Regions from separate parts of the Ectobacillus soli genome, predicted to be linked through region 3. Evidence: riboswitches for the same ligand, from Rfam matches in the RefSeq annotation. Region 3 holds a riboswitch; each other region holds the start of a gene.
The links. A riboswitch is a leader RNA that binds a small molecule or an ion and turns the genes downstream of it on or off. The one in region 3 is predicted to bind S-adenosylmethionine.
Positions count from the first base shown of each region.

Region 1: another riboswitch for S-adenosylmethionine. It lies ahead of ACAN53_RS12325 (alpha/beta hydrolase); the one in region 3 lies ahead of ACAN53_RS15765 (homocysteine synthase).
Region 2: another riboswitch for S-adenosylmethionine. It lies ahead of ACAN53_RS10790 (YeiH family protein); the one in region 3 lies ahead of ACAN53_RS15765 (homocysteine synthase).
Region 4: another riboswitch for S-adenosylmethionine. It lies ahead of ACAN53_RS10040 (acyl-CoA dehydrogenase family protein); the one in region 3 lies ahead of ACAN53_RS15765 (homocysteine synthase).

Region 1 is NZ_JBGJZM010000002.1:87,293-95,620, reverse strand. Features, by position in the region: gene ACAN53_RS12335 (oxidoreductase) at 1-910, shown strand, start outside; gene ACAN53_RS12330 (GTP pyrophosphokinase) at 1,120-1,815, shown strand; gene ACAN53_RS12325 (alpha/beta hydrolase) at 1,851-2,624, opposite strand; SAM riboswitch class I at 2,692-2,794, opposite strand; gene ACAN53_RS12320 (GNAT family N-acetyltransferase) at 3,113-4,651, shown strand; gene ACAN53_RS12315 (YitT family protein) at 4,763-5,656, opposite strand; gene ACAN53_RS12310 (DUF3920 family protein) at 5,865-6,317, shown strand; gene ACAN53_RS12305 (MGDG synthase family glycosyltransferase) at 6,418-7,560, opposite strand; gene ACAN53_RS12300 (MFS transporter) at 8,140-8,328, shown strand, end outside.
Region 2 is NZ_JBGJZM010000001.1:2,122,415-2,130,742, reverse strand. Features, by position in the region: gene cbiB (adenosylcobinamide-phosphate synthase CbiB) at 1-280, shown strand, start outside; gene ACAN53_RS10800 (GHMP family kinase ATP-binding protein) at 283-1,131, shown strand; gene ACAN53_RS10795 (hypothetical protein) at 1,267-1,620, opposite strand; gene ACAN53_RS10790 (YeiH family protein) at 1,695-3,053, opposite strand; SAM riboswitch class I at 3,191-3,305, opposite strand; gene ACAN53_RS10785 (LysR family transcriptional regulator) at 3,489-4,388, opposite strand; gene ACAN53_RS10780 (MFS transporter) at 4,545-5,762, shown strand; gene ACAN53_RS10775 (TetR/AcrR family transcriptional regulator) at 5,860-6,747, opposite strand; gene ACAN53_RS10770 (HlyD family efflux transporter periplasmic adaptor subunit) at 7,175-7,828, shown strand; gene ACAN53_RS10765 (DHA2 family efflux MFS transporter permease subunit) at 7,841-8,328, shown strand, end outside.
Region 3 is NZ_JBGJZM010000004.1:4,324-12,651, forward strand. Features, by position in the region: gene ACAN53_RS15750 (peptide MFS transporter) at 116-1,609, opposite strand; gene ACAN53_RS15755 (acyl-CoA thioesterase) at 1,921-2,448, opposite strand; gene ACAN53_RS15760 (AlbA family DNA-binding domain-containing protein) at 2,566-3,390, opposite strand; SAM riboswitch class I at 3,585-3,694, shown strand; SAM riboswitch class I at 3,796-3,912, shown strand; gene ACAN53_RS15765 (homocysteine synthase) at 4,002-5,291, shown strand; gene ACAN53_RS15770 (hypothetical protein) at 5,650-6,507, shown strand; gene ACAN53_RS15775 (hypothetical protein) at 6,659-7,162, opposite strand; gene ACAN53_RS15780 (hypothetical protein) at 7,195-7,512, opposite strand; gene ACAN53_RS15785 (hypothetical protein) at 8,045-8,328, opposite strand, start outside.
Region 4 is NZ_JBGJZM010000001.1:1,954,539-1,962,866, reverse strand. Features, by position in the region: gene ACAN53_RS18090 (GW domain-containing glycosaminoglycan-binding protein) at 1-152, shown strand, start outside; gene ACAN53_RS10050 (DUF1572 family protein) at 198-737, opposite strand; gene ACAN53_RS10045 (O-acetylhomoserine aminocarboxypropyltransferase/cysteine synthase family protein) at 942-2,252, shown strand; SAM riboswitch class I at 2,361-2,481, shown strand; gene ACAN53_RS10040 (acyl-CoA dehydrogenase family protein) at 2,632-3,831, shown strand; gene ACAN53_RS10035 (LLM class flavin-dependent oxidoreductase) at 3,844-5,181, shown strand; gene vanZ-A (glycopeptide resistance protein VanZ-A) at 5,767-6,249, shown strand; partial or broken gene ACAN53_RS10025 (IS1595 family transposase) at 6,558-7,262, opposite strand; gene ACAN53_RS10020 (hypothetical protein) at 7,439-7,780, shown strand; gene ACAN53_RS10015 (hypothetical protein) at 7,942-8,283, shown strand.

The sequences.
Region 1 (8,328 bases), on a different contig from region 3:
TGTCAGGGTTGTTTCTACAATCGATGAAATTTTGCAAGATGATTCAATTGAGTTGGTTGTCATTACGACGCCGAATAGCCTGCATTATGAAATGGCAAAAGAAAGTATTCTACATGAAAAGCATGTCATTGTAGAAAAGCCAATGGTTATTGAACCAAGTGAGGCAGTTGAATTAATTTCACTTGCAAAGAAGAAAGGTGTAATGCTCAGCGTGTATCAAAATAGACGTTGGGATAATGATTTTCTGACGATAAAAAAATTAATACAAAAGGGTATAGTAGGAGAAATTACGACGTACGAAGCACATTTTGATCGTTTTCGTCCTCATGTGCGTGATCGCTGGAGGGAAAAAATAGGTAAGGGAGCAGGTATGTTATATGATTTAGGCTCACATTTAATTGACCAAGCCTTGCATCTGTTCGGGATGCCACAGTTTGTGATGGCCGATGTGTTCGCCCAGCGAAAAGGCGGGGAGGTCGATGATTATTTTCATATTATAATGGGTTACGAAAACTTACGTGTTGTACTTCATTCCGGATCCATTGTAATGGGACAAGGACCAAAATTTCTCATACATGGTAGTAAAGGAAGTTATATAAAGTATGGGCTCGATATACAGGAAAGTAAGTTAAGAGCTGGAGAAAACCCGTTGGGTAAAGATTTTGGTAAAGATGAACCGGATATGTATGGGCGACTGATAACAGAAGAGGACGGGACGATGACGGAGCAACGAATCGCAACGGTGCAAGGCAATTATGCAGCCTATTACCAGGGCATTTATGAGCATATACGCTTTGGAAAATCGAATCCAGTTACGGCAGATGACGGCTTACAGACGATTACAATTATCCATGCAGCTATGCAAAGTAGTCGGGAGCGCCGTACGGTTACGGTTTCTAGGTTATCCTAAGAAGGGATCATCAACTCGTTAGGGATGCGATTACTAAAATCCTGCAAGAGAAAGAATGATCCGTACATACTAGCAACAATGTGACGTTAAATTAGCGGATTTTGCAATGAATTTGTCATGAACTATTCATACAGATTTCATGCAAAGTTCACTGTATTCTGATACAGTGAAAATAGTATCAGAAAATAAGAGAAAAGGTGATACCTGTTATGCAACACATCATTCAAGATCAAATTGCAGAATGGACAAATTTCTTATTTGTATATAAATTTGCGTTAGATGAAATGGATACGAAATTAACGATTTTAAATGAAGAATTTCAATTTGTACATCAGCACAATCCAATCGAACATATTAAATCAAGAATTAAAAGCCCTGAAAGCATTGTAAGTAAGCTAGAACGGAAAGGACTTGCTATTACAGTGGAGAATGCGAAAGGGCATATTCATGATATCGCTGGTTTTCGTGTCACATGCTCCTTTGTTTCCGATATTTATAAAATTTATGATATTGTTCAGGGTCAAGATGATATTAAAGTGTTACGTGTAAAGGATTATATTAAGCATCCAAAGCCAAATGGTTATCAGAGTCTGCATCTTATTGTGGAAGTGCCAGTGTTTCTTTCCACACGAACTGAGCATGTGAAGGTGGAAATTCAAATTCGAACCGTAGCGATGGATTTCTGGGCAAGCCTGGAGCATAAGATTTATTACAAATTTGATCAAACAGTTCCGAAACATTTGACTGACCAATTAAAAGAGACCGCAGAAATGATTCAATATTTGGATGCGAAAATGAAACGGCTTAAAGAGGAAATGGATGAAATAAAAGATAAAGATCGGAAAGATCGGAAAGATTCGTCTAAGAAGAAGGTCAATGAAGGTTCTCTTCTTAGTCTTATGTAAAAAAACGAGCATCGGATTATTCCGATGCTCGTTTTTTAGACAGTGGATGCCTTGTAGGAAGTAGGAAGGCTTAATTTTCCTTCGATAAATTGTGTGCAGTAGTTTACAATCTTATCTTTATCGAAATCCATGGAGGCAACGTGATATGAATTTGTTAAAGGTATGAATTTTTTTTGTGAAGAGCCGATGGCATCATAGACTTGATATGCAGAATGGGCTGGTACGACATGATCTTCTTCTGAATGCAATAGCAAGACGGGACAATGAACCGAGGAGAGTCTTGCTTTCGCAAATGGAATGAGACGAAGGAGCTGCAAAATGGATGAAACGGGAACGGTATCATAGACGATTTCATACACAGAGGAATCTTTCATATCGGGAGCTGATTCGTCAATATATTTAGGCGAATTCGTAGCATCATAGACTTCATAGCACGGAACTGAGAATGCAGCATTAATACTGATAACGCCAGCACATGTATGGGATTGGGCAAGCGTGAGGGCAAGAGTGGCGCCCATGGATTGTCCGACGATATAAATAGACTTACAATGTTTTGCAAGGAATTCATATCCTTCTTCAAGGCTTCGAATCCAGTCCTCATAGTAACATCGCTCCAAATCTTCGTAATGCGTACCGTGTCCTGCTAATCTAACACCTAACACCGTAAATCCTCTTTCCGCAAGCCTTTCGCCAACGTATCGCATACTTTGCGGTGTACCATTAAATCCGTGTGAAACTAAAATACCAATTTCATTGCCTTTAAAGAAAAACGGTTCTGCTCCTGGTAGTATAGAATAGGATTTCTTCAATGTACATGTCTCCTTTTTAGTAAAATAAAAAACCCTTCCTGCATTTGGTTGCAAAAAGAGTGGTACCATTTTATCAACCAAAGCATCTGCTTTGCTGGTAGAAGCACCTTTCCTAGGGGAGGTTGCTGTGAAGTCATCAAGCCAGATCTCTCGTTCACTCTTGATAATATATACAGTTGTATTTTTAATTCCAATCGGTTTAGTTTGTTTTTATTATCCTATCATCTCGTGTCAGTAAAGTCAACATAGGATAAAGGTATATAAAGTAATTTTATCCCGTATTAAGAAGGCTTTTGAACCCCGCGGTGAGAAGTTTCACTTTATGCTCGTGGTATTTTGATTATAAACGCATGGTTGTAATTAAAATTGTAGTCATATGATTCGTCTCATAAAATCATAATAGGTAAAATGAGGTATACTACTAAGTGTAAACCGTATTTATAATAGAGAAATTATGAAAGAGAACGGAATAAAAAGGAGTTCATAGTATGTCCGATCAATTAGATTTAAAAAAGTTTGAGAAGAAAATTTTAATTCGAAATATTGAGTATCGAGATATCGATAGTATTATTGCCATGCAGGCTTCCTGCTTTCCTGGAATGGAGCCATGGACAAGGGCACAATTGGAGAGTCACTTGGAACATTTCCAAGAAGGCCAATTCTGTGCAGAGTTTGAGGGAGAGATTATTGGTTCTTGCTCTAGCCTGCTCATTAACTTTGATGAATATGATGATCGTCACACATGGGATGATATTACAGATAACGGATATATAACGAATCATAATCCGGATGGCTATAACATGTATGGAATTGAGGTTATGGTACATCCTGCCTATCGTCGCATGAAAATCGGGTATCGATTGTATGAAGCACGTAAGGATTTAGCTCGTCGCCTCAATTTAAAAAGCATAATTATTGGGGGACGGATCCCCAATTATCATAAATATTCGGATACATTATCTCCAAGAGAATATGTTGATGAGGTTATTCTGCACAAAATATACGATCCTGTTTTATCGTTTCAAGCATTAAACGGCTTCACGTTAATGCGGATTAACCCAGGATACTTGCCCGATGATAAGGCATCGAAGCGATACGCCACATTAATGGAATGGAATAACGTAGATTATCAGCCGAATACGAAGCGCTATTATAAAACATCGTTTCCCGTGCGGATTTGTGCGGTCCAATATATGATGAAGCAAATTCATTCCTTTGATGAATTTGCAACGCAAGTGGAATACTACACAGGTGTTGCATCTGATGCAGATTCTGATTTTGCCGTATTTCCAGAAATCTTTACGACGCAGTTGATGTCATTTATGCATGAAAAAGCCCCTAGCTTAGCGGTGCAACGAATTACAGAGTATACCGAGAGTTATATCAGTTTGTTTACAGATTTAGCTGTAAAGTATAATGTTAATATTATTGGTGGCTCTCATTTTGTCGAAGAGGATGGGAAAATATACAATATTGCCTATCTGTTCCGCCGAAATGGAACGATTGAAAAGCAATATAAGTTACATGTAACACCTAATGAGACAAAATGGTGGGGCATTAGTGAAGGTGATGAGGTAAAAGTATTCGATACGGATTGTGGGAAAATTGCGATCCAAATTTGTTATGATATCGAATTTCCGGAGCTTGCACGTATCGCAGTTGATCAGGGGGCACGAATTATTTTCACACCATTTTGCACAGAAGACCGCCAAGGGTATTTACGTGTTCGGTATTGCTCCCAAGCACGAGCCGTCGAAAATCAAGTATATACGGTTATTGCAGGGACAGTAGGTAACCTGCCGCAGGCTGAAAATATGGATATTCAATATGCACAGTCCGCCATTTTCTCCCCATCAGATTTTGAATTTGCACGCGACGGTATCGTAGGAGAATGCAATCCAAACATTGAAATGGTAGTAATAGGAGATGTAGATTTAGAAATTTTGCGGAGACAACGACAATCTGGTACAGTTCGTCAGATAAAGGACCGCAGACGTGATATTTATTCCCTTCAGTATAAGAAGTAAGATGAGGAATAAAACAAAGAGACGATTATCTAGCATCTTGTTCTGTTAAGATGTTCTAGATAATCGTCTCTGTTTATACTATGATAGTAGTAATTACCTTACAAATCTCCCTTATACTCGTTTAAAACGTCCCACTACTTCTACCGTTTCTGTAATATTAATAAATGCAGTAGGATCTACTTGGCGGACAAGGCGTTTTACCTCACCTAATTCGTACCGAGTTATAACTGTATAGATTACTTTTTTAACATGATCTGTATAGGCTCCAACAGCGTCTACCATCGTAATGCCGCGTATGCATTGATTAAGTAATGCTTGTTTCACATCTATGCCCTGCTCCGTTACAATCATAACAGTAAGCTTAATATGCTTGGTATGAATGGTATCGGTAACTTTCCCTACTACAAATCTACTAATTAACGTATATAGTGTAATATCCCATCCAAAAATAAATCCAGCAACCACTAGAAGGAAGCAGTTGAATATAAAAATAAGCTCACCTATGGATACATCTTTGTTTTTTGCCAAAATCAATCCAATCACATCGAAGCCGCCTGTAGAAGAAGCGTAGCGGAAAACGATACCAGTGGATGCTCCGCATAAAATACCACCAAAAATGGATGAGAGTAAAATATCATGGGAAAGCTGTTGTACAGGAATAACTGCCATGGCAATAGTTGATATCACAATAAAATAAATGGTTAAATACGTAATTTTTTTTCCTAAGTATTTGTAACTTAAAAAGAATAAAGGTACGTTTAAAATTAATATTAATGTTCCAATATTGTAATGCGCTACGTATCCGATAATCATTCCGATTCCCGCAAAGCCACCACTAATCATTTTGTGAGGAATAAAAAACATATTCATCGATATCGCATATAAAATAGATGCAATAAAAATGACAGCTAGTTGAATAATAAGCTCTGCGTGTCTTGTTTTCAGGATAGGTGCGGATAACAAAGCAGTCTCGGGAACGAAGTCGGCATCGCCTAATTGTGCCATAAAAATTGTCATCTCCAAGTTCTTTTTTTACTACATCACGAGAATAAATCTTTTTTCCAATTAATACAACTATTTTTGATTTAGACGTAATTTTAAAAATTTTCTTGCATTTTCTAACGGGATATATGTGATGAACTGCATATGTATAGCAGATTTTTTGTTTACATGTTGGGAATTACTAAAATGTTAGAAGAAGGGGAGAGGTAGGATGAAATTCTCGCTGCGCAAAGAATATGTGAGAGTTGAAAACTGGTATGTCATCGATGAAGAGTTTCCATGGCCAATTGAGCAGGTAAAAGAAGATATTATGTCCATGCAACCATACCATAAGGCTCCTATTATTTTTTGTGATACGTGTGATGCAAATGACATTCTTTTGGCGCTTGGTGAAGAAGAGGAAGAGTTTCTATTTCCTATGAATGGGTACTATCATCCAAACAAGGATCTAATTTTTATCTTTACATGGGACACGTATGAACAGTTGCTTGCAACGCTACTTCATGAAATCCATCATCATATGCAGTTTCAAAACAAGCGCGGCAAGATGCAATATCAGGCAGAACGTCATCTGCCCTATGAAGCAAGATCTTTCGAGAAGGATGCAAGGGAGTTTGCAAGAGAGAAAATGCTGTTATATAAACAAAAAATGAATCGTCTATGATATAGCAACTAAAAGAATAAGATAGGAAATGGAAAAAAGAAGATAGCATTATCTATCTTCTTTTTTCAATCTGAAGTATGGATACATATAATTGCTACTGCTATGCCAAGAATAAGGATGATGCTTTTGAGTTTGCAAAGGATTGTAGAATGTCTGTAACGATTTGCTGTGAGCTCTCTTGTCGGTGAAGATGATACAAAGCTTCACGCATTTCGGTAAGTTTATTAGAATGGTTTAATAAATACAATGTTTCTTTCACGATGCTTTCTTTATCTCGGACGGTAACAGAAGCGCCAATCTTACAGAAATAAAGAGAGTTTTCGTTTTCTTGTCCAGGTACTGGTTTATATAAGATGGTAGGAAGTTGTTTTGCTATTGTTTCAGATAGCGTAATTCCACCTGGTTTCGTTATCATAACATCTGCTAGTTCATACAATTCATGCACATCATCCACGTAACCAAATAGCTTTAACTGATCCTCGTAGCTACTTTTTAATTTACTTAATTGATTGAATAGCTTTTGATTACGACCGCATACGATAATAATTTCCATGTCACTACGATCCAACAAATTGGACGCAATCCATTTTAAATCCTTTACGACCCCTTGGGCGCCTGCCATAATAAGGAGTTTTTTCTTATCGGGATGCAGTTGATATTTATTTAATAGGTAAGCAGAATCCTTTTCTGCTTCGAATGCTTTACGAATAGGAATGCCGCTTACGTAAATTCTCTCTGCAGGTATGCCACTTTGTATAATTTTTTGTTTAACATCCTCTGTAGCAACGTAATAACGATCAATTTCCGGGTGAACCCATGTACTGTGTAAACAGTAGTCCGTTACGACAGTATAAATTCGGAATTTTTTTTGCGATTTTTTTCGCCATTCCGGTACAGTCCCTACAGGAAAGGTTGTAATAATGATATCGGGCTGTTTAGATTGAATGATGGTCTCCAATTGCTTTTCGCCGAGCTTATTATACAGCTTTCCTGCTTTTGTGCTGTACATTTTATCCATACCATAGAAAAACATTTTATAGAGAGAAGAACCGATAGAGAAAGATTGCTTGTATAAAAACTTAGCAGCTTCATTCCAATATGGATAAGCTTCAGCGTATAAGTCAAAAATTTCAACGGTGCCAATTCCTAATTCCTCAAACGTATGCTTTAGCGCATGAGATACTTGGTTATGACCGTTCCCAAAGCTAGCTGTAACGAGTAGTACTTTTGGCTGTGCTCTCATTTCGTCCTCCTTGAAGGATGTGAATTATAGTTTTCAAACTTATTGTACAGGAAAAAACTAAAGGAATTGTAACATAAACCTTAAGAATTTCTGAAGATTTCCATAAACTTGCTATGGAATACGAGTTATTTCTTAATGATATATAGTATGAAAAGACCTTCACTCCTCTACCCTAGTTGATCCCTTATAAGGAAGGTTTACCGTAAAAGAGGAGAGAAGACTTGTATATTCGTATATTTCTTTCTATTCGGGGGTGAGTTTAAGCGCTTGGATGGAAATCACAAATATGGATAACTAGGTACTTTCCATTCTATGAAAGGTATTAGGAGTATATGTGAAGTTATGTGTAAGAATGCCTTCTTACTCTCCGTCAGGAATTTTCGAAATAAAACCTCTTATAAAGTATAGTACATGAAGTTAAAAAAAGTGAAAAGATAAATTTTACCGGAAGTATATGGTAGAACGTTATATTTCTAGTGATTACATGGGTTGAATTATGCTGCTTGATCGTTCTATGGTTATGTGCTTTTGTTTTTCCTTCCACTAAACGGACATACTAACGTAAAAGAAGGTGATGACATGGCCTTTGCAGCCAATCCCTTTCTATCCGAGAGCGATAGAAAACAATTTCGAAGAGAACGGACGTTGTTTCTCGCTGCTATTTCTTCGGGGACCATCTTAAATCCATTAAATTCTTCCATTATATCTATGGCACTTCATGATATTCAAATTACATTTGCTATTTCCTTTGCTACGGCTTCTTGGGTT
Region 2 (8,328 bases), on a different contig from region 3:
ACTGGATGTACGTGCAGCACGGCGTATGGTTGTGCGTGATGCCAAGGGTCATCCGAGTCCAAATAGCGGAATACCCGAGGCTACGATTGCCGGGGCACTTCATATTCAGCTTGGCGGAACGAATTACTACGGAGGAATAGTCTCTCACCGCGCGAAAATGGGAGATCCGGAGCGGCTAATTCAGAAACAGGACATATTGGCTACAATCAAAGTGATGAAGCTTACATCTACGATTTGTGTGCTCGTCTGTTTGCTTGTTGCAATCACTATGGGGTGGTAAGCATGAAAATGGGTACAGGAAGCTGCTTTGGTACATTTGGAGAGCTTGTGCAAGGGGTGCATCAGGAGCGCCCTTTTTTAATTACACTACCTATCCCGGCCTTACAAAGCAGGGCGGTATTTATTCCAAATGACAGAACGGATATAACAGGACCAAGCTTTTATAAAAAAGCTATTTTAGCGTGTAAATCCCTACTGCAATGCTTTGAAATCACAAGTGGCGGTTGTCTATATATGGATTCTAATATTCCTGTTGGAAAAGGAATGGCAAGCAGCTCTGCAGATCTTATTGCCAGTATGAAGGCGGTAGCCGCAAGCTATGAGTTACCCGTATCAGAAGAGATCCTCTCTATACTTGCTAGCAGCATCGAACCAACCGATGGTGTCATGTATGACGGGATAGTTGCCTATGATTATAAAAGTGGTCGGCTACTAGAATCATTCGGTCAGCTCCCACCTTGCAGGCTAATAGGTATCGATACAGGCGGAACAGTAAATACCATCGCCTTTAATCAGCTACCAAAATCGTATACAAATGAAGAGAAGCAGCAATGTTCTAAAGCTTACCATCTTATACGAGAAGGAATGAAATCACACAATCTTTCCGATATTTTTCGAGCTAGCACGATGAGCGCAGCAATCAATCAGCGGTTTTTACCTAATCCTTATTTTCATACATTTTTTCGATTACATGAGACGTATGGAGGAGGTATTGTTGTGGCACATAGCGGAACGATGATCGGATTATTAATTGCGTATGATTGTCCGTATTGGAGAGAAATCGAGAAAGAAGTTAAGGGAATAGAGGGGGAAGAAGTTACGTTATATTCGTTTATTATCGGAAAAAAGTGAATATAGAGTAAGTGGAATCTTTTTTTGAATTTGCCTCTAATCTCGCTATGTAAGGGGAGTAAGACCCCGCTTTAAGGCATAAGAGAAACCTTAAAACGGGGAAACTGCCCATAAAATAGTCGAAACATTTCTTCTTTACAACATACCCCATTTACGTTCATACTCAACTTCTAAAATATAATTTTTGTCCGTATATCCATGTTTATGCAATACTTGAACGGCATCACTAAAATCATAATCGTCCGTTTCCATCACAATGTGATCTTTTTTCCACAAAACGCTCCAACTATCATGTGCTGCTGTCAATAAACGTATCATATTAGAAATGTCACCTAGACGGAGTGACAAGGCTGTGTTCCAGTCATCAACTATTTCTGCAGCACTTGATTTAACAAAACGATCCTGTCTTCGAAAACTACGCAAATCATTTGAAAGAAAATGAAAAATAAAGCAGGTTTTGTGATTACATACTAATTGATCTTTCAACACGATCTAACCATCTCCGTTCTCTCATGGCGTTTCATCTACAGGTATTAGTTTGCTGTTCTTACATTACGCTGGAATTACAAACCTGCCCAGTACGATCCTAGTATCCAGATGGACAAAATGTAACCTAAAATAACGTTTACTATCGCTCCAGAACTGAATGCTACAAAGGGTTTCCATCCGACAGAAGTTAAGTCTTTGAACCTCGTTGTCAAACCAATTGAAAGGAAAGTGAATGTGAAGACCCATGTTCTTAATTCCTTAATCGGTGCAATGACATTCGTGTTAATGACTTTTCCTTGAGCAGCAGAAACACTAGCAATAATAATTGTCAGAAGAGCAGAAGCGATGAAAAATCCAATCACAAATTTAGGGAATCTACGCCAAATTTGCGTTTTATCAGCTTTTTTCCCCTCTTGTTTATTTTCCCAATACGTAATTGATATAAATGCAAGCACAAAGCTCCAAATACCTATGAAAATATCGCGGCCAACCACTTTAACTAACGTAAAAGATGTTAAAGCTTTATCGCCAAATGAGCTGGCAGCCGTTATTCCTGCTGCATCAGCAAATTCTGATGTACCAATCCATGCTCCGGCAGGACCTGCAGGTATGCCTAAAGCTTTAATAATGAATGAAAGAATAAAAATCATTGCAACTGCCCAAACAACAACAAGAGAAATGGCAACGGAAACATGTTCTTTCTTGGCCTTTATGGAACTCCCAACCGCAATGGAGGCTGAAACACCGCAAATCGAACCACCGGCGCCAAGGATGGAAGCGAATTTTTTATCTAATCCTAATGCTTTTGTCCCAACAAAATAAATAGTAAAGAATGTAATGAGAGCAATAATCGTTGCTTGGATGAAGGCAACAGGTCCAGCTTGCACAATTAAAGTGAAGGGCAATGTTGCACCGAGAAGGACAATACCGACTTTGACATAAAGTTCTGTACGGAGAGACGTTCCAAACCATTCCGGTATCGGAACAATATTTCCAATAATCAGCCCGATTGCTAAGGCAACTAACGGGGCCTCTAAATTATACTGTTGTGCCCATTTCCAGCCGCTAAAACTATTAATTAGTACACTTAAAATGAATAGTACAATAAATCCTGATAAAAACTTCTTCACATTAATTTTCAAAAATGATGCTGCAATGCTAAACACTACTGCCAATGTTATAAAAAGAAGAAAAATATTACCGGCACGCCCGCCAAGAGCTTTCGTCAATGCAGAAAACTCTGTCCATTTTGGAATTTGCGCAGTTACTACAGACAGTGAATTTCCTAATCCCCATAAAACTACGGCCAAGACGACAAGCAATAATCCAATCCACACAGACCACCAATCCTCACTGCGAATGAATGCTGAACCACTAGCTTTTTTCGTATTAAGTTGTTCTTGCACTTCTGTAGTTGATGATACTTCTGCCATTTTCCCCACCCCTTTTGATATGATGAATAATAAACAATGAATCTCGAATCTGACAGACTGCGACTCTCTTTCAGCGAATAAAAAAGTCTTCATTCTGGCTGAAAGAATGAAGACTTAGCGAATTACCCCGATGCGCCTCCTTATCTTTCAGATTGTAAATATACATCTGCTGGAATTAACACCATACATGCTGACAAACATGCTGGTTGTTGGGCTTCACAGGGCCAATCCCTCCGCCACTCTTGATAAGAAATATTCAATTGATAATTATAGTACTCCCTCACATATACCATGTCAATAATTAAATCAAATTATTTATATGTGTTTAGTTTTATTTAGGCGTGGTAAAGCCATCATCCGAGTTTAAAAGGTTTCTTTTATGAACTCTGTGAGGAAGTACATGAACTGAATTGGAGATTTCGTATTACACGATGATTATACCTCTACATATTCTAAAAACTTCTTTATCAATCTGTATTGCGTGTTATTTTGCGAGTGTATCCAACCAAATGAAATGCTTGAGTCTATATTATAATCAGCCAAGGGAATAGCTACGATTCGGTGGCTTTCTACATAGGGGTCGTCTTTTAACATCAAACTGGATAATAAACTAATGCCTAGCCCTTCTGATACGGTTCTTTTAATTACTTCCGTATTCGTAGTCGTAAATATTACATTTATGGGTCCTTGCTTTTTTGTAATATATTCCACTACGTTGTCCCAAAAGCTCCCGTTGTATATGACAAAGGGATAATCTACGATGTCCTGTAGCAGTAGTTCTTTATTAAAAGCGAGCGGAGAATTATTAGGGACAATTACTTTAACTCCCCATTGATAATGAAATAATTGAGATTTAATTTGTTCTGGAAGTCCTGCTTCTGAATGTTTATTTAGGCCAATAAAACCTAGGTCCACATCATGTTGATTTACTCTTTCAATAATTTCTTTGCTTTCCATTTCGATAATCGTCACGTTAATCTGTGGAAGATCTTTTTTAAATTGGTAGAGTGCTTGAGGTAAGACATTCATAAATAAGCTAGGGATCGTAGCAATTCGTAATTCTCCAATAAAGGAAGAGGTTAAAGAGTGGACTTCCTCCTTCATTTCATTGACTTTTTTTGATATTTCCAGCGCTTTTTTAATAATGCTTTTTCCTTCTTCGGTAGGAATGGTTCCAAAGCGAGAACGTTTAAATAATGAAATTCCGATTTCTTTTTCCAATAAAGAGATCGACTGACTGATCGCTGATTGGGACACATGCAGGTTTTGTGCAGCAAGAGACATGGATTTCGTTTTCACGACTTCCTTTATATACTCCATCTGATCAAAATTCATAAGTAAGGCCTCCTATTTTTTTAATATAAGTAATTCTTATATTAACATTAAAAATCGTTGTTTTACATTTCGAAAAATTATATTTAAAATGGGATTCATCAGTTCATTTTATCAAGACGAAATAAATAATCAGTTGTTAAAACAAAGGGGAAAAAAATGACTAGGGAAAAATTATGGACGAAAGATTTTATTATTGTTTCTACCATTAACTTTTTTGTAACATTGATTTTTTACTTATTAATGGTAAGTATTTCGATTTACGCTGTAGAAACATTTCATGCGAGCACGAGTGAAGCAGGACTTGTTACAGGAATCTTTGTTATTGGGGCTCTATTTGGGAGACTTTTCACGGGTAGAATTATCGAAAAGAAAGGACGAAAAAAAGTTCTGCTTGTAGGATTGCTTTTTTTCACTGCTACTACGTTGTTTTACTTTGGTGCAAATACTTTGTTTTTCTTACTGATGAATCGCTTCTTGCATGGGATTGCATTAGGGATAGCTAGTACAGCTACGGGAACCATTGTAGCACAAATTATTCCGTCATCAAGACGTGGTGAGGGAATTGGGTATTATAGTTTAAGTGCGATTATAGCAACGGCTATTGGTCCATTTTTGGGTCTATATTTAGTTCAGCATACAAACTTCCAAGTTATTTTTATATTTTCTGTAGTTATAGGAGTTTTAAGCTTAGTTTCTACATCCGGTTTAACACTCTCTCTTAAGGAAGCCTCTAAACATACGGCAGTAGAAAGTGATGGTTTAACAATTAGTAGCTTTATAGAATTCAAAGCTCTTCCAATTGCAATTGTTACGTTATTTGTAGGTCTCGCCTATTCAGGCGTTCTTTCTTTTATTACGTTCTATGCGAAAGAGTTACAGCTGGTAGACGCAGCTAGCTTTTTCTTTATTGTTTATGCAATAGTCGTTTTCCTATCAAGACCAGTTTCCGGTCGATTATTTGATGTGAAAGGGGCTAATTTTGTTATTTATCCGGCTCTTATTATCTTTGCAGGAGGCATGTTCCTTCTCAGCCAAGCGGAACAGGGATGGACCTTGCTGCTAGCAGGGGCAATTATCGGCCTTGGGTATGGAAACTTTACCTCTTCAGCACAAGCAGTTTCTGTAAAAGTAACGCCGCCCCATCGCTTAGGTTTGGCTACATCAACCTATTTTATTTTTGTTGATCTTGGCTTTGGAGTTGGGCCTTATGTATTAGGGTTCCTTATTCCTTATACAGGATATCGAGGTCTTTATATGACAATGGTGGCTATTATCCTATTCTGTATCATACTTTACTACTTTATGCATGGAAAAAAGGAAAAACAGTTGAAGCGAGGAAAAGTGGTTTTGTCTGAAGCAAATCCGAGTGTTTAAATGCAGACGATAAAAAAGAGATGACAAAAAGGAATGATTTCCTTTGCGTCATCTCTCCCGCGTTAAAGCGGTGAAAGCTAATTTATCTCCTATTTGATTAGAAATAGGCTTCCACAGAAGCTGATAATTCTTGTAAATCGGACTCTAGTACCTTTTGCTTCTGCATATACAGTAATAATCCTTGGACAATATGTTCACGTGGTTCTTGCTGTGTTTGACTAAATTCATGTTCAATCGCATCTAATGAAAGTACCAATTTATCCCGTTGCTTTTGGCTTATTGTGAGTGAGTCTATTACATCACGTATACGGGAAATGATAAGAATGATTTGTTTATGGCACTCTTGTTTTTCTAACGCTTCCACATGAAGAAAGTTCTCCATTAGGTATTCATTCAACAGTGGCTTCTCATCTTTAGTAAAGCTGACAACAATTGCATCCATGCGACGCATTAGGAAGAAAATTACTTCCTCTGGTGTTACTGGCTTTTGGTCAAATACGATGTAAGATATGTATTCCCTCAACATTCCTTTTAATATAGTCGCGCAGTCTAGTGCATAAAGCGATATACGGTCTCCGTACACCTTGATAAGACGTCGGTGAAGCCAAGTCAACAATTGAGCTCGTACCTTAAATAGAAGTTGACGAATTAGCTCGTTTTCACGTAACGTTTGTTCCTGCATCTGCAATTGAGTGAAGTCTCTATGCTCAAACGAATGTTCCAGAAGTGCTTGTAACTGTTTCATAAACTTTGTTTTTTCATCTAAGTTCTGGTTCGTAATTACATTCAATTTCTCATTCAGCAGTTCATAATGATGCTTGATACAGGAGAGGATAAGTTCCTCTTTAGAATTGAAATAATTATAAAAGGTACCCTTTGACATACCACTCCGCTCTACGATTTCCTGAATGGATGTTGCAAGGTATCCCTTCTGACTGAACAACTTTGTTGCTTCTGTGATAATTTCTTTCTTGCGTGTATTCACTCTATTCACCTCTATGTTCTCTGGGACGGTTCCAGATGAAGTTGGTAGTAATTTTGTAACTGTGAATGTGGTTATTTAGGTCCTCATGACCTGTAAGAACAAAAAAACTTTATATGTCATGTACATATATTGTCGCCGTTCATTTTATATAAAACTTATCATGCAAGTCATTTATGACCGATGGGTCGTATGCACTTATCATAAAACAAGGTGCGGATGATTAGCAATATGAAAAAAGTTTTTAAATATGCAAGATGAATTGAATATATATTTGTTGTCAAAAACTAGCGGGTACTATATAGTATAGAATGTTATTGACTAATTGGTCATTTTTGATTGGAATATAAGTTGCAAAGCTTAGAGATTTATAGTATTAGGTTCTATTCATGTGTCAAAATGAAACAGTTATAAGAAAAGGAGAGTCTTCATGAATTCATTTCGCCGTTTATTTATTATCAATATTATTACGTTGATTGTACTTGTTGGGGGTGGCTTTCTTGGCTACTATTACTACAATCAATCACAAAGCTATTTAAAAACAAATAATGCCAAGATTGATGGGAAAATCATTCCGATAGCTTCCCCTGCAGCAGGTAAGCTAACTTCCTGGACAGGAGAGGTTGGCAAATCCTACAATGCTGGCGATAAAGTGGGTACCGTAGAATTCCAAACAGCAACTGCGATGCAAAATATAGATATCACAGTGCCAGCAGGTGCAACTTTGGTACAATCGAATGCAACAGTAAATACTTTTGTCGGGGCAGGAACACCAATTGCTTATGCTTTCGATATGAACAATTTATATGTAACAGCAAATATTAAAGAAACAGATGTTGACAAAGTACAAAAGGGTCAACAAGTAGACGTATATGTGGATGCGTATTCTGATACCGCATTAACGGGTGTCGTGGATCAAATTGGATTAACAACATCAGGAACGTTCTCCTTACTGCCAAGTAGTAATTCGAATGCGAATTATACGAAGGTTACACAAGTCATTCCAGTAAAAATTGCGTTAAACCATAATAAATCCTTAAATATTGTACCTGGGATGAACGTAACGGTTCGCATTCATAGATAAGGGGGGTACTACATGTTATCAACTATGATTGCAGTGTATGCACTCTTTTGTGTCCTTGTATTTTTCATTGTGAACGTGTTTTTTCGAAAACAAAAAAAGAAGAGTGAATCAGAACCTCTTGCTCCTACTATGCCAAAGCAGCAGGACACTTTGGTAAAAGTGAAACAAGAAGACAAAGAGGGGAAACAAGAAACGGTAGAAGAGAAACATATGGAGGAAGAAGAAATTCCGGCGACCAAAAAAATAACTCCTAAGCCCGCAGCAGAGCCTGCGATTAATGTACGATTGGTATTGTTCGTATTGATCTTAGGTATGTTTTTTTCCATTCTCAATCAAACCGTTATCAATGTAGCGTTACCGGTATTAATGAATGAGTTCAATGTATCTACAGCCACAGTGCAATGGCTGTCTACCGGTTTTATGCTGGTAAACGGGATCTTGGTACCTATTAGTGCCTATTTGATCCAATCTTTTACGTATCGAAAGCTATTTCTGATAGC
Region 3 (8,328 bases):
AGGTGATCCATCAAAAAAAGGGAAACACAGACATGTGAAAAAAAGAGAATATACAAGAAAACAAAAAGCCGCAGAACTCCTGCGGCTTTTCTTCTCTTTCTATAAAACCTTCCTCTTACCGAATTCCCACCATAAACTTCTGAACTTTCGGTGCGATAGCAAACAAAACAATTGATAAAACGATAGATGCTAGTCCAATAACACCAAAGTAGGTCATTTCATTTTCTGGTGTGTAGAATGCTGCGAGCTGTGCGTTGAGTGCTTGGGCAGCGGCGTCTGATAGGAACCATAGGCTCATCATTTGGGCTGAGAATGCTTCTGGTGCTAGTTTAGTTGTAGCGGATAGTCCTACTGGTGATAGGCATAATTCTCCGATTACGACAATGAAATAGCTTAGTACGAGCCATAATGGGTTTACGAGTGATTGTGTGCCTCCAAGCATGGCTGGAACGAGAATGACAACGTAGGACAAACCAGCAAATAATAATCCTAGTGAGAATTTTTGTGCGATGGTTGGTTGTTTGTCACCTAGTTTGACCCATAAATATCCAACTACTGGAGCAAATACTACGATGAACAATGGATTTAATGATTGGAACCAGGCAGGAGAAATATGAATTCCTGCAAAATCTAATTGTGTTTTTGTATCGGCGAAGTTGGCTAAAACGGTTGAGCCTTGTTCTTCAATGGACCAAAACATGACAGCGGCAAGGAAGAGGGGAATATAAGCAAGTACGTGTGAGCGCTCTTCCTTTGTCGTTTTTGGACTACGATACATCATAATGAAATATAGGGCTGGAATCACAAATCCTAGAATAGCGACGAGATTGATAAACGATTTAATCGTTAGCGTACCAGTCTGAATGGCGATGATAAGAAAAATAGCGAGAATCACGATAGCAATACCGAATTGTACGAAAACTCTTTTTCTTTCTTTCTCTGAAAGCGGGTTTGGAACAGTTGTACCAGCAAGACCAAGATTTTTCTTCTTTGTGAAAGAAAAGACTACTAATCCAAGGAACATACCTACCGCTGCAATCCCAAAGCCAAGATGGAAATTATAGCTTAATCCAACCGTTCCGACAACGAGCGGTGAAAAGAATGCACCGAGGTTAATGGCCATGTAAAAAATACTGAAGCCTGCATCTCTGCGGGCGTCTTTAATATCATACATTTCTCCTAATGTTGTAGAAATGTTTGGTTTTAATAGCCCCGTACCTAGAACAATTAACACCATTGAAACAAAGAACATCGCCATGCTTCCAGGGATGGCTAAAGCGATATGACCAAACATGATTAAGATGGCGCCGTAAAATACCGATTTTGATGCGCCGAATAAACGATCGGACAACCAGCCGCCGATAATTCCTGACATGTATACGAGAGATCCATACACAGATGCAATGGCAATTGCTGTCTGTTGGTCAATCCCTAATCCACCTTTTGAAACTTCATAGTACATATAGTACACAAGAAGAGCTTTCATTCCATAATAGGAAAATCTCTCCCAAAATTCTGTGAAAAAGAGTGTAAATAGTCCCTTAGGATGTCCAAAAAAGCCTCGTTGAGGGACACTTTCCACAATTTTCTGTTTATTTATAGATGACATAATACAATTCCTCCTTGAAAACAATATTACTATATTAATCTGATAGTTGTAACTTGTCAATCAAATCGATACTATCGCTGCTAAATGTAGATAAAATTTAAAGAAACTAATAATTATAAATAAATAAAATTTTCTTAATATAAAAATATAAATAAGTCGTTTATGTAGGAAAAGCGTGGAAAGAAAGGAAAGAATCCTCTATATGGTGTACAATGAATAGAAAAAATGGAGGATGTTAGAGGTATTTCAGTCAGAATACAGCATAAAAAATAGACCATCACTGAAATGGACGGTCTATTCCAAACTATGACTTAAAATATATTAGGCACTGTAATATTTCCATTACTGTTTATAAATTCAGCTAAACTTTTACTATGCTGTCTGTTTTCTATTCTTCTTGTAGCTCGTTCTATGGCAGTTTTGTGTAAGAACTTTTCTTCATTCGTTTCAGGAATGACGGTTGCTACTTCAGTTGGTTTACCGTCTTTTCCGATTGCAACAAAAGTAAGAAAGCTTGTTGCTGCAATTTTGTGTTCACCTGTCAGTAAGTTTTCAGCAGTAATTTTTACGAATACTTCCATAGAAGTTCTGCCTGTCCATGTTACATATGCTTCTAAGCAAACAGCATCGGCTTTTGTAATGGGATTTAAAAAGTCAACAGAGTCTGTGGATGCTGTCACCGTAAAATTTCTAGAATGTCTCGCAGCTGCTATAGAAGCAACGTCATCAATCATGTACATCAAGCGTCCACCAAATAAGGTATCATTATTGTTTGTATCATTTGGAAAAACACGACTTGTTTTAATAGATTTACTTTCTTTGCAATATTTAGGCTCCAATACATCTACACCTCTTTCTAATATAATGTAATATTAGAAAATTATAACATCTCTAATAATTATTTACAATATTTATGTTACTTAGCTATAGCATTTGTATGTTTAAGTAACAGATAATTAGTGATTTCTCTTTTTCATTGAAGGGTGCTCGATCTCAAAATGATCCAGAAGTGTGTTAACGACTACGGATACTTCAGCTATATGATTTGCTAATGTTTCAAGTTTCTCATTCGTATTGTGTGTTACAGAAGAAGTATCATCTGAATGGTTACTCACATTTTCAGCAATAGACGAAATATCGCTCAACTGACCGTGGACACGATGGCTAATGTCCTCTAAGTCTGCCCAAATACCTTTCATATTTTGATCTATCTTTTCCTTAATGCTCTCAAGATTTTGGTTTAGAATATTTACTTGGACTTTTGTTTGTTGTAAATTATCGTTTAACTCTTTCGTTGCGTTTTTAAAACGGTCAATAAACGCACTGCCTTGTAGCTCTAAGTACATATCTAATAGTTTTTCCGGTGTAATCGGATTGTTTCTTCCATCACCACGAATTTGATAGATTCCTTTGTTTGTACAATAAGGCTTATAGGGACCGCTCGGAATTTCGATTCGGTAAAACGGTTTGTCTGAATCTTCATTTTCTATAAATACTTCAACACCTACAGGAGGACGACATTCACCTGCTTTGGAGAGGAGCGTTAGTTTTTCTTTATCGCCAATTGGACATCCATAGATAGAACCATGCTGTTGTCCACTTGCATCTATTCCTTCATCGACGCCGACAAGAATCGTGCCTCCAACGGGAGAGTTTGCAAAAGCTACTAAATCTTCGGGTTTTATCCCCTTCATCTCTCGTTTAAAGTCAACATCGTATCCTTCTTCCTTACTTAATAAATGCATTGCTTTTTTACTTATAGAATGGGAATTGCCGGTCAATATAAATACCTCCTACGCGAGCGTCCTGCATTAAATATATGGTATCATATAGTTTTTTGACAGGTATAAATGTCTGATTCATTAATAAAAGGCCTTATTTCTATTCTATAATTGAAAATTAAAACGTCAATATTTCAAAAATATTTTGACATTTCTATTTTTTCAGTTTATAGTATATATCAATAACAGAATAAAACTTATCCAGAGCGGCGGAGGGACTGGCCCGATGAAGCCCGACAACCAGCATTTTTTTAGAGTGTAGTGGTGTCAATTCCAGCGGATTGCAAAATCGGATAGATAAGGGACGATAGCAAATTTTAATGCAATTTCATTGCTTATTAAAGTTAATTATGCTGCTTTCCTTATAGGAAGGCAGCTTTTTATTTTCAAAAAAATTGAATTTATTTCTCATCAAGAGAGGTTGAGGGACTGGCCCAATGAAACCTCGGCAACCTTCAGGGATATTTTTCTGAAAAGGTGCTAATTCCATCGCTTTGTTTAGTAAGAGGCGAAAGATGAGAGAGGGTAATCTTGCGTTTCTAGACCTCTTTCATCAGTTTTCAATGAAAGAGGTCTTTTTGTATACAAATTGAATTAGAAAAGGGGATATTATGATGAGTGAAAGAAAATTAAGCTTTGAAACATTACAAGTACATGCAGGTCAGGTTGTAGATCCAACTACAGGATCACGTGCTGTTCCTATTTATCAAACAACTTCCTATGTGTTTAATGATGCCGATCATGCAGCGAATTTATTCCAATTAAAAGAACCAGGAAACGTGTATTCAAGAATCATGAACCCAACGCAAGACGTGTTTGAAAAGAGAGTTGCAGAGCTAGAAGGCGGCGTAGCTGGACTTGCAACTGCATCTGGAATGGCAGCTATCTACTATTCCATCCTAAATGTTGCAAGTGCAGGGGATGAAATCGTAGCGGCAAGTACTTTATATGGTGGTACATATGAATTATTTCATTCAACACTTAAAAAAAGCGGAATCAATGTAACCTTTGTTGATCCAGATGATCCGGAAAACTTCAGAAATGCTATTACAGATAAGACAAAAGCACTGTACGCAGAAACAATCGGAAATCCGAAAATCAATGTATTAGATATCGAAGCAGTAGCAACCATTGCACATGAAAATAAGATTCCTCTTATCATTGACAATACGTTTGCAACGCCTTACCTTACACGCCCAATTGAATTTGGCGCGGACGTAGTTGTTCATTCTGCAACAAAATTCATCGGCGGACACGGAACGACAATCGGTGGAATCATCGTTGATGGTGGTACATTTGATTGGAGAGCAAGTGGTAAATTTCCTGACTTTACAACACCAGATAAAAGCTACAATGGTTTAATCTATGCAGATTTAGGTGCTCCGGCATACGCATTAAAGGCTAGAGTTCAATTGTTACGTAACACAGGTGCAGCACTAAGCCCGCAAAGTGCATTTAGCTTCCTTCAAGGTTTAGAATCGTTGTCACTACGCGTTGAAAGACATGTTGCCAATGCGAGAAAGGTAGTTGAATTCTTGAGTAATCATCCGAAAGTTGCATGGGTGAATTATCCGGAACTAGAAGGAAACCCATACAATGCATTAGCGAAAAAATATTTACCAAAAGGTGCAGGATCTATCTTTACATTTGGTATCAAAGGCGGAGCAGAAGCAGGAAAGAAATTTATTAATAGTGTTGAATTATTCTCACTTCTTGCAAATGTAGCGGATGCAAAATCGCTTGTTATTCACCCAGCAAGTACAACACATGCAGAGCTTACGGAAGAAGAGCAAAAAGCTGCTGGTGTTACTCCTGACTTAATTCGTCTTTCCATTGGTGTGGAAGGTATCGACGATATTATTTACGATCTACAACAAGCGCTTGAAAAAACAGTAGGGTAACAACTTATCTAGAGTGACATCGGCCATTCATTACTTTAGAATATACCCTTGTGTAAAGCGTCCTCACGTTTGTGAGGACGCTTTGTTTCGTTTTCTAAAATGACTTAAAAAAAGTCAAATGAAAGGAGGTAAAATAAGAGGTCTAGTAATCTCTTCAATATTACTTAACAACTTGTCTGCATATTTTGTATATTTCCTACAGATACCTAATTATAGTAACTTGATATATTTATCCCTTACATATAATTACGCATTGAATATAAATAGAAATGTACAAGTAATAATGTACAAATACAAAATGGAAATCTATGTATAGAATAAGAAGACTCAACGGTTTCCTTGAAAGGAGATTAATATTTTGTCTTTTCCAAATATCCCTAGTGTTACGCCGACGATTTCCCTTTCGACTAAACAGACAATTCCGTTGCTTTTGGCTTCCATTGCTTTTGAGGAATTAGCTCTAGCTCATATCATGAATGCGGAAGCAGAGAAGATTCAATTTGTTCTTGGAACATTACCTCCTCCTAAAACTACATTTTCTCCAGCAACTGTATCCATAACTAATCTTATTGATATTGATACAAGTGTTCAAAAAACTCTTCGTGATGTTATCAAGAAGGAAATGCTGCTGGAATTCAAATTTGAAAACGTACTAGATCTTATCGGAACATTACCAACATGTACGCCGGCAACAGCTTCTTTTAGCAATAACGCACCAATTACAAATATCGACCTCAGCAATACTATCCCATACCCATCAACGATTGACGTTGCAGGTTTACAAGGTTCTATTGCTAAAGTGACAGTTACTATTAATGACTTCTTCGATCCTAATAATACTTCACCATCACAATGTCATCTTACACTGTTAGTTGTCGCTCCTGACGGAACTGCAGTTCTTATCTTTGCGGAGGCAGGGAATAATAGTGGTAGTGGAGGTACTCCAAGCGCTACCTTTACAATTGACGATGATGCGGCAACGGTAATACCACAAAGCGGTCCAGTTCCTTCTGGTACGTTTAAACCAAGCGTCTATACTAACTTTAATTTAGATTCACCTGCACCACAAACAGCACCATATCCTACAACATTAAGCACATTTGTTGGTAAGGTTCCAAATGGTACATGGAGTCTTTTCGCATTTGATGAATTTGGCGGCCATGGAATGGAAATTCGTGGCGGTTGGGCATTAACGATTACTACTGCTTGTCTTTAGGTATTATCTTTAGAGAAAAAAGTTGCTCTAATATGAAATAGGATAAAGCTCAGATTTAGTAGATCTGAGCTTATTCAATTCCTTCGGTTCCTGAACGTATAGTAAAAATAAATGGAGCTTAAACAGTAACCAACTATTAAATTCTTCATCATTAAGATTTATTTACTAACCACACTTTAGAAGGGTCATTATTTTCCTTCCATTGATTAGGAGTCATAAAAAATTGTTTTCTTCTAGTTTCTAGATATAAAATACTTCCGATTGTTTCATCGATAATCTTGTAGTTCGGATGAACTTGTTTCAGTTTATTATTTATTTCACATAATAAATCCTTTGTCTTTAGGAGTCTCTCATCAAAATCCTCTTTGGAAATACGAGGTATTGCTTCTATTTGAGTATGAGGGCAAGTATGTTCGACAATATACAAAGTCTTTCTGAACAAAATCCCTTCTAAGTCCGCAATACGTTGTAGCATAGGAACAATATGAGCTTTAATGATTAATGCATCATCATTATTACATGTATTTTTAGTATTATATTTAATAGCAATCAATTCATCATGTACAGAATGCAAATACTTGTAAACAGAACGTTCCATATGGAAGATTGACCTTAAGGAAGATACATAGTTTTTTTCATCAAATAGATAGAACAACACCTTCCCCCCTTTACTCAAAAGAATATTTTTTATCTTGATGAGTGACATTCACAGCATAAACCATTTGGTATTAAGTCCAATACATTTTCAAACTTTTTTAATAATAGCCACTCTTTCATTAAGACGGTTTCAACAAATCTTGTTGCTTCTCTGTTGAATTGGAATATTTCACAGTTAGTGGGATCTGTTGGAAAATCCTTGCATTTTCCGACGAAAGCTTGCATTTTTTCGGCTTCAGCGTTCAAAAGATGTGATAAAGCAATTTCTTCTAATGCTATTGATTCCAATAAATCTATAACGATTTCGTTATGATCGGGGCGATGGGGCTCTGCGGGTATTGTTGGCATACTCAAGGTATTAGCACCCTCCTTTTTTCAATTTACTTTTTTATTTTATGTGCATCGCTTTTTTTTGTTACAAATGCCCTGTAAAAATATGAGCTTGTCTAAAGTATCGAATGTGTTACAATTTCCATTTATTATAAATTTAATCAGAAACATTTCATTCATGACTACATTAAAAAGTTTATTTTGAACATTTATATCGATATCAATAAGCTCCGATTATTAAACCACTGCCGAAATATATCTCCTTGAATATACCTTGGCTTTTGTCCATTTCATGTTTATACATGCACTCATATGATGATAATAGTTCAGAGGAAAGAAAAATTTTTACGAATTTACTAGCAAGGGGAGCTGATCGGGATATTTCAAATGAAACAACAGTTCAGGTGATCACTGATCCGAATAAAATGAGAATGGTAAATATCCCAAGTTGTATAGTAGCCCCAGAAACTTGTGACGATTAACAAGATGGAGTCGAAAACAGAAATTTAATGCTACATAGAAGGATATTTACTGTATTGTTTAAGTAACTCTATTTACGCTGCAGATTAATAAGCTCCAAAATATTTTCAAATTTGAATTGCAGTAACATTTCCTTTTTGATTACGTCCTGAAGAGTTTTTTGAACACTATTGTCTATTTCGAGCAGGTTGGATATAGACACAACTGGAGGAGAAAGTTTGGTCTGCGTGTGTAATGTTCCGAGAACAAATTGAATCTTTTCTGCTTCCGCATTCATGATGTGAGCTAGAGCCAACTCTTCAGTGGCAATAGAAGATAAAAGTAACTGTATAGCCTGTGAAGTAGTAATCGAGA
Region 4 (8,328 bases), on a different contig from region 3:
GAAGCGCAATCTTCTTCCATGTCTCTAGTATGTACACGAATGGCTGCACGGCTACGGATCAAAATGATGTGATTTCGATCTTGCAGTGGCTCGATCCTGCGAAGAATCCGGTTATTATTCAAACGCCGGACGGGGAGATTGGAAATTATTAAAGAAAGCGAAATGTGGCCACTGAGCATCATTCAGCGGCCTTTCGCTTACTTCGACTGATGTTTCTCAAGCATTTGTTGTAAATATTCTTCGGACTTTCCTTTTGGAATACTCAGGCTATCCCAATCTCCGCCTTTTATTTGTTTCCCGATATAAACGATTTGCCCGACATGGTAAGCGTAATGAGCGATTTGTATTTCAATCGCTTCTATTACAGGGTGTTTTTCACCGCGAATGGTCACATTCCTCATTAAATCGATTTCTTCTAAATGATTTAATGTTTCAAAAAGAGTGTTCCACCCTTTTTCTAAAATAGTAGTCAATTCCGATTTCGATTTGATCGTATCGACAAATTCTTCCTCGCGATTCCGGTTTGGTTTCTCGCCATCTGCGTGTAAGAAATCGGTCCATCTTGAGATCATATTGCCACTTACATGCTTGACAATCGCAGCAATGCTATTTGATTCCTTATTCGCTCTCCAGTGAATATCCTCTTCTGATACTTGCGCAATTGCCTTATCTCCTAACTCTTTTACACTTGCAAATCTATCTTTCACAATTCGTAAATACTCTGTTTCCATCTTCATCGAATCCACTCCTTTTCAATATACGTTTATTTTCATCATAATGTACGCTGCTCTTGGTAGGCAATAACTGGACCTTAAAAATGGTTGATTTATCCATAGAAACAACGTATGATTGAAAACAAATAAAACTACTGTGAATACATGGGTATATGAAAATGAATCAGATTTTTTTGAAAATTCAATAGGTATAAGGAGATTTTTATTATGACAGAAAACCAAAAAAATTCCCATCGTTTTGATACAATCGCCCTACACGGCGGTCAGCCTGTGGATCCGTTCACACGTTCGAGAGCGGTGCCGATCTATCAAACTACCTCGTATTTGTTTGAGGATACCGACCACGCGGCAGATTTATTTAAATTATCCGGCGAAGGATACATTTATTCCCGAAATGCGAATCCGACAATCGATGTGCTAGAAAAACGACTTGCTGGACTAGAAGGTGGTACGAGTGCGTTTGCAGTATCATCTGGTCAAGCTGCAATTGCGATTGCCATTTTGACACTTGCGAAGGCTGGGGATGAAGTTGTTACAACAAGCGCGTTGTACGGCGGTACATATGTGTTATTTGCCAAAACATTCAAGCGTTTTGGTGTGAACGTTCGGTTTGTTGATGGAAGAGATCTTGCTGCGATTGAAGATGCGATTACGGATAAGACGAAGGCAGTATATACGGAAACCATCGGAAATCCGAGTTTGCAAATTGCCGATATACGCGAGTTAAGTGAGATTGCCCATAGTCATAATATTCCGCTCGTAGTGGATAATACATTTGCCTCGCCATATTTGGCACGACCTTTTGAACACGGAGCAGATATCGTCGTGCATTCGATCACGAAGTTTGTCGGGGGGCACGGTACGTCCATTGGCGGTGCCATTATCGATTCCGGAACGTTCCCGTGGGATAACGGAACGTTTCCTGAGTTTACAGAACCAAACCCGAATATTGGAAATCGTTCGTTTTTGGAAGCGGGAAAAGATAAAGCGTTTATTACAAAGGCACGCTTTGAGCTTGGGCATGATTTAGGGGCATCCCTGTCGCCATTTAACGGTTGGCTCTTTATTCAAGGACTTGAATCGCTTCCTGTCCGCGTGAAGCAGCATGTCTCTAATAGCTTGCAAGTAGCAGAATTTTTAGAGCAACATGAACAGGTGGAATGGGTCAATTACCCGAGCCTACCAAGTGATTCGCAATATGATCTTGCTAAGCAGTACTTGCCTAAAGGAGCCGGATCCATCTTTAGCTTTGGCATTAAAGGGGGACTTGAGGCAGCCAAAACGTTTATTAATTCAGTTAAACTTCTGTCCCATGTTGCCAACGTAGGGGATTCCAAAACGTTGGTTATTCATCCAGCAAGCACATCTCACGCTAGATTGTCTTCCAAAGAGCAAATCTCAAGCGGCGTCTTTCCAGAGCTTGTTCGAATTTCCGTCGGGTTAGAGGATATTGAAGACATTCTTGCAGATATCGAGCAAGCACTAACTGTAGCAAGAAAGCTTGTTTCTAGCAAATAAAAAGCATGAACAATTGAAATATTCGAAAAATTCATTGTGAACTTTTTAAAACAATGATACAATACATTTAATTCCTATTAATCAAATAAAATTAGTTTAATATTTTGTTTCTTATCAAGAGAGGTTGAGGGACCGGCCCTTTGACGCCTCGGCAACCAGTATTAATATTTTTTATTATTACCACGGTGCTAATTCCTGCAAGTTATGATGATAACTTGGAAGATAAGAAGAAGAGCTGTATACTCACAACCTTCTTCTTTTGGAGAAGGTTTTTCTGTTTGACTAGCGTACTTCTGGAGATATATTGTTTTAATTCAGTGTTTTTATATATGTATACTTATATATTTGTAAGAAGTGCATAAAAGGGGGACAACATGCGATGAGTAGTGAATATGTAATCCGAAATGATCGCGATGCAAAACTTGTGGAACATGCCGATCGAATTGCAAAGGAAATCGCGAAAACGGCTGCTAAATATGATGAAACGGGCGAATTTCCATTTGAACATTTTGAAATTTTACAAAAAGAGGGATTTTTGAATTTTACCATTCCTAAGGAATATGGCGGAGAAGGTCTTTCTCTCTATGAAATCTTGCTTGTACAGGAGCGACTAGGAAAAGCTTCAGGTAGCACTGCTCTTGCAGCGGGCTGGCATTTGATGACGTTTTTTAGCTTACGTTATTTCCGTCCGTGGAAAGAGGATGTTTTTGCTAGGATTTGTAGGGAAGCGGTCGAGGACGGCTCACTTTTAAATGTGTATGCAACAGAACGGGCGACGGGAAATATTGTACGCGGCGCGAATCCATCAACAATCGCGAAGAAAACAGAAGGCGGTTATATCATAACGGGCCGGAAAGCATTCGCAACGCTTGCACCGATTGTGAAGCGTTTTACGGTAATGGCTTATATCGAAGAAGAAGATAAAGTTGCTGAATTTTTAATTGAAAAGAATGAATCGGTAAAGGTTATTGAGACGTGGAATACACTTGGTATGAGAAATACAGGTAGTCATGATATCGATCTTCAGGACGTATTCGTGCCAGATGAAGCGTTACTTGCGTATTCAGAAAAGGGCGTTCCGAACCGGTTTAATGGGCTAAGTAGCGCATATACGTTGCAGATTCCAGCCATCTATCTTGGAATTGCAACTGCTGCAAGAGATTTTATTTTGGAATATGCGGATTCGCGCTATTCACCAAGCCTTGGTGCAGTTATTTTAGAAGCACCTCACGTTCAGGAAAAGCTAGGAGAAATCGAAATTCTGCTTACCTCTTCCCGTTCGCTCTTGTACGGTCTGGCTGAAAAGTGGGATCAAGAAGAAAAATGGCGTGACAAATTAAGCAATGAAGTAGCGGTGACGAAATATGTACTTTGTAATAACGCAGTACGCATTGTAGATTTGACGATGAAAATAGCAGGTGGTCATGCCTTATCTAAGGATTTACCACTTGAGAGATATTTCCGCGATGTGCAATGCGGTCTGTATAACCCGCCACATAACGATATGGTTGTAAGACAACTTTCAAGTTCCGCCATCACAAGTTATCGCAATACAAAAAAAGAATTTCAGCTTAGCTAGGAGGAATCATACATGACGAAGCAAAAGCAAATGCATCTTGGTGCTTTTATGACATCTTATTTGGGTCATCATTTAGCAGCATGGCGCTATCCAGATACAAAAACAGAACAAGTGACGAGCTTCAGTTTATATAAAGAAATTGCGCAGCTTGCCGAGCAAGGGAAATTTGATATTTTATTCATTGCCGATGTACTTGCTCACAATGAAGAAGACATTGAATTTACACCGCAAATTCGCTTTGAGGCTACGACAATTATGGCTACACTTGCCGCTGTCACAAGCAAAATCGGGTTAGTTTCTACCTTATCATCAACCTACAGTCATCCATTTAATGTAGCAAGATCATTTGCAACGCTTGACCATATGAGCGGTGGGCGCGCAGCTTGGAACGTTGTGACAACGGCCCACGATCATGAAGCTGCAAACTTCGGTCTTGATCATCAGTTGGACCACAAGCTTCGTTATGAAAAATGTGCGGAGTTTGTCCAGGTTGCAAAAGATCTATGGGATAGCTGGGAAGATGACACGCTACTCTTTGATCGCGAAAAAGGCCGTTTTCTCGATGGAAGTAAAATTCATCCCATCAATCATGAAGGAAAATACTATAAAGTAAGAGGTCCGCTTAATATCCCGAGACCACCGCAAGGACACCCGGTGATTTTCACGGCAAGTTCTTCAGAGGATGGAAAGCAATTTGCTGCTAAGCATGCGGATGCATTCTTTACCATTGCTCCTGATTCCATTGCAAAGGCAAAAGTGATTTATGATGATATGAAACAACGTGTAACAAGCTTTGGCCGAGATAAAGATCAATTTTTAATCATGCCTGGCGTCGTACCAATCGTAGCAAAGACGCAAAAAGAAGCAGAGGAAAAATATGAGCATTTTCAAGAATTGATTTTGCCAGAGCTAGGCATTGGCTGGTTATCCCGCTATGTTGACCATGACTTATCTCAATATGCACCAGACTCCTTTCTTCCTGAACTGAAAAATGTTGACCAAGTAAACGGAGAAAAAGGCCGCTTTGAACTACTAGCCGAGCTATCCAGAAAAGAAAATTTAACAATCCAACAGCTAGGTCGCTTCTTTGTTAAGGGGCAAGGACATTTGTTCTTATACGGATCCGGTGATGCTGTAGCGGATAAACTGGGAGAATGGTTCCTAAGCGGTGCATGTGATGGATTTAATGTGAAATTTCCGTACTTTCCAGGCGGCGTAAAGGACTTTGTAGACTTCGTAACTCCTGAATTGCAAAATCGCGGGTTGTTCCGTACAGAATATGAAGGGAATACACTACGTGAGAACTTGGGATTGGATTTTCCGAAGGTTGGCGGGGTAGTGAGAGTTTGATAGAGAAAGGGGAATCCAGAAGTCTGGATTCCTTTTTTTTTGATAGTTGAAAATAGTCGATAAAACGAAAAAGTCGCTGATTAATTATCCGTGACATAAGCATGGAGAGGATAAAGTGCAAATGTAGAAGTCGTCTTTAAAATAGGCTGTTTTCGCAAAGTTTGTTGTTTTTGAAGGGTTATATTTATTTTAGTAAAATATATGACATAATGATTCTAGATTTAGGAATTAGGATTGATTTAGGATTTTGGCTTGAATTAGGATTTTAGATATAATTAGGAATTTGAAAGAACTCAACAATTTTGTAACGGGTTCAGTTAAGAGGTTGAAATTTTGATTTGGCAAGTGTTTTGACATTGAGATTGGTCGATTAATTGTCTATAATTAGAGTAAAAAGGATGTCAATTGACATCCTTTTTACCAGTTTGGAATCCATTCACTAAGTCTTCTTTAAAGGTTTTTATACAATCCCTAATAAAAAGCGAACTTGAGATTTTTCAATACCCAATTTTTTAAGTGGAAATTTCGGATTTTGAACAGGGCATATTTTTGATACACTTAAACAAAAAATTTAGAGGAGATTGTATGGGAAAAATATTATCTAGAGGATTGCTAGCTTTATATTTAGTGATACTAATCTGGTTAGTTTTATTCAAATTAGTGTACAATATTTCGTCAGTATTTAATTATCATCATAGGAGTCTTAACTTGATTCCATTTGCTTCAGGAGACCATTTCATAGAGATGATAGAAAATGTCATAGTCTTTATTCCTTTGGGATTGCTTTTGAATGTCAATTTCAAAAAAGTTGGGTTTTTACCTAAGTTTTCTTTTATACTGGGTTTAAGTCTTACTTTTGAATTAATCCAATTTACCTTCGCTATTGGAGCGACAGACATAACAGATGCAATTACAAATACTGTTGGAGGCTTTCTTGGACTGAAATTATATGATTTTAGTAATAAGTATATCAATAATAAAAAATTAGACCGAGTTATTAATTTTGTTGGTATACTTTTGCTCGTATTATTGCTCTATTTCCGTACCCATCTAAGAATTAAATATTAGTTTATTCATCTCAATTTACACCATTTATTTCCTTCTAATACAAATGATGTATTAACGGATGTTGGTGGTTTTCCAATGGATGAAAATACCTATACAGTATTTTTATAAAACGATGGATGGTGGAAGTTCGTATATCTTTGTAGTGGTAAATGAAAAAACGTGGAGTCTATGTTATTCATTTTATCTAAAAAACAAGAAATTCATAATCACTCAAAACTAGGCACTCTATGTCTAGTTTTTTATTATGTTTAGGTTAAATAGACATAATTTTGACACTCAAATTGACACCAATTTTGTTGGGTTCTTATTTATGCACTTTTGAAAGTTTCAATCGTCATATAACTTGATTTTTGGCACGCCAAAATAAGAATTTGTTCCACTTGTTTTTCAAATGCTAGATTTTTACCTAAATCAAGCCAACGGAACCAGTACAAGTAGTTATCCAAGTATTTTGTGGCAACTCCTTGGAATCTTTCCATCCACTTCTTTAACTGATTATGAAAGTTGTTAACGTGTTGAATGTGATAAATGCCTTCTTTCACTCGTTGCTTTTGCCGTTCGTTTACAGGTTCGTGCTGCAATTTCTTCATCTTGGCAAACTTTTTATAGTTAGTAGCTGTATCCGTACATAGCAAAGAAGTTGGATTAATATATCCACCTATTACTGCGTCTATTTCTTCAGCTTTAACACGCCCTGTACCAGCTTTACGAGCAATCGAATTGCCGTTTCTGTCTTGGGCGAACACAACAGCTATTTTCTGATTGGAGATACCTCTTTTTTTGTCCTTTTCTCCACGCTTTTTTGGTTTTCTATGAGTGATTTCTCTACCTTTCATTGACTCACGAAAGAAAGTTTCATCACTTTCGACAATTCCAGTTAATTGATTAAACCCGTGTATTCCTAATGTGTTCAAGATTTTGTGTCTCCAATAAAATGCGGTAGAAATATGAATTTTTAGGTGCTCGGCAATTTTAGGCAACGTGCATCCTTCAACCATCATCTCGATATACTTGACCTATTTTTGTAGTTAAGGGCGAATACCTTCTACATACGATATTACATAAATATGTCGAATATACACGATGAAACAGTCTAAAGATGGTTTTATAATTGAAATAGGGACTGTGGTTACTTCCTATATAAAAATAGTATACAATCTTCGTTACAGAGAAAGGAGAATCTGAGCGTATGATTAAACATTTATACTATTATCTCGTGTTATTTGCAACGCTGATGATGTCAATTATCGGAAGTGTTATTGTATATAGAGCGTTAGTGGATTATATTGCGCCCAGCACATACTCTTTAACAGAATATACAATGACGATGGAAAAGCAAGAACCTTCAGATAATACAACTGTTACAGTAGATAAGTTGATACAATCCTATGAAGATACAATAGTATCAGAAAAGCAAAAAATAAAAAATGGTGTTTTAAATGGAATCGTAAAAAAACTAGGTTTTGTTATTGTACCATTGCCAATCTTTTTTTACTTTCAACGGCAAATGCGTATAAAAGAAAAATCCTGAACATGCTACATGTATACGATGTTTATAACTGTATATGGGGGGTGAGGACAATTATATTTTCGGCGCTTGTTATTGTTGTAATTCTTATTATAGCAGGTATAGCTATCCCTCTTTTTAAACAAAAACATAAACAACCACTACAGGAAGGGGAGTCTCAGGCTATGATTAAACAATACTATTATTATCTCGTGTTATTTGCAACGCTTATGATGTCAATTGGCGGTAGTGTTGGTGTATTCATGTCAGCGGCTGATTATATTGCTCCTAGTTCGTATTATCAATCCTTCGCAGATTACACCATGATGATGGAAAAGCAAGCTCCTTCTGATAAAGCAAACCTGACAGAAGCAAAGTTGAAGCAATCGTATAACGAAGTAGTGGCATTAGAGAAACAACGAATAAAAGAAAATGCTTTAAATGGAATTCTAAAAAACTTAGGTTTGATTATCATACCGTTGCCAGTCTTTTTTTACTTCCAACAGCAAATCCGTAAGAAAGCATAAAAGGGTTTGAATACGAATGTTTGAGAGAATAACGTAAATAAGGGG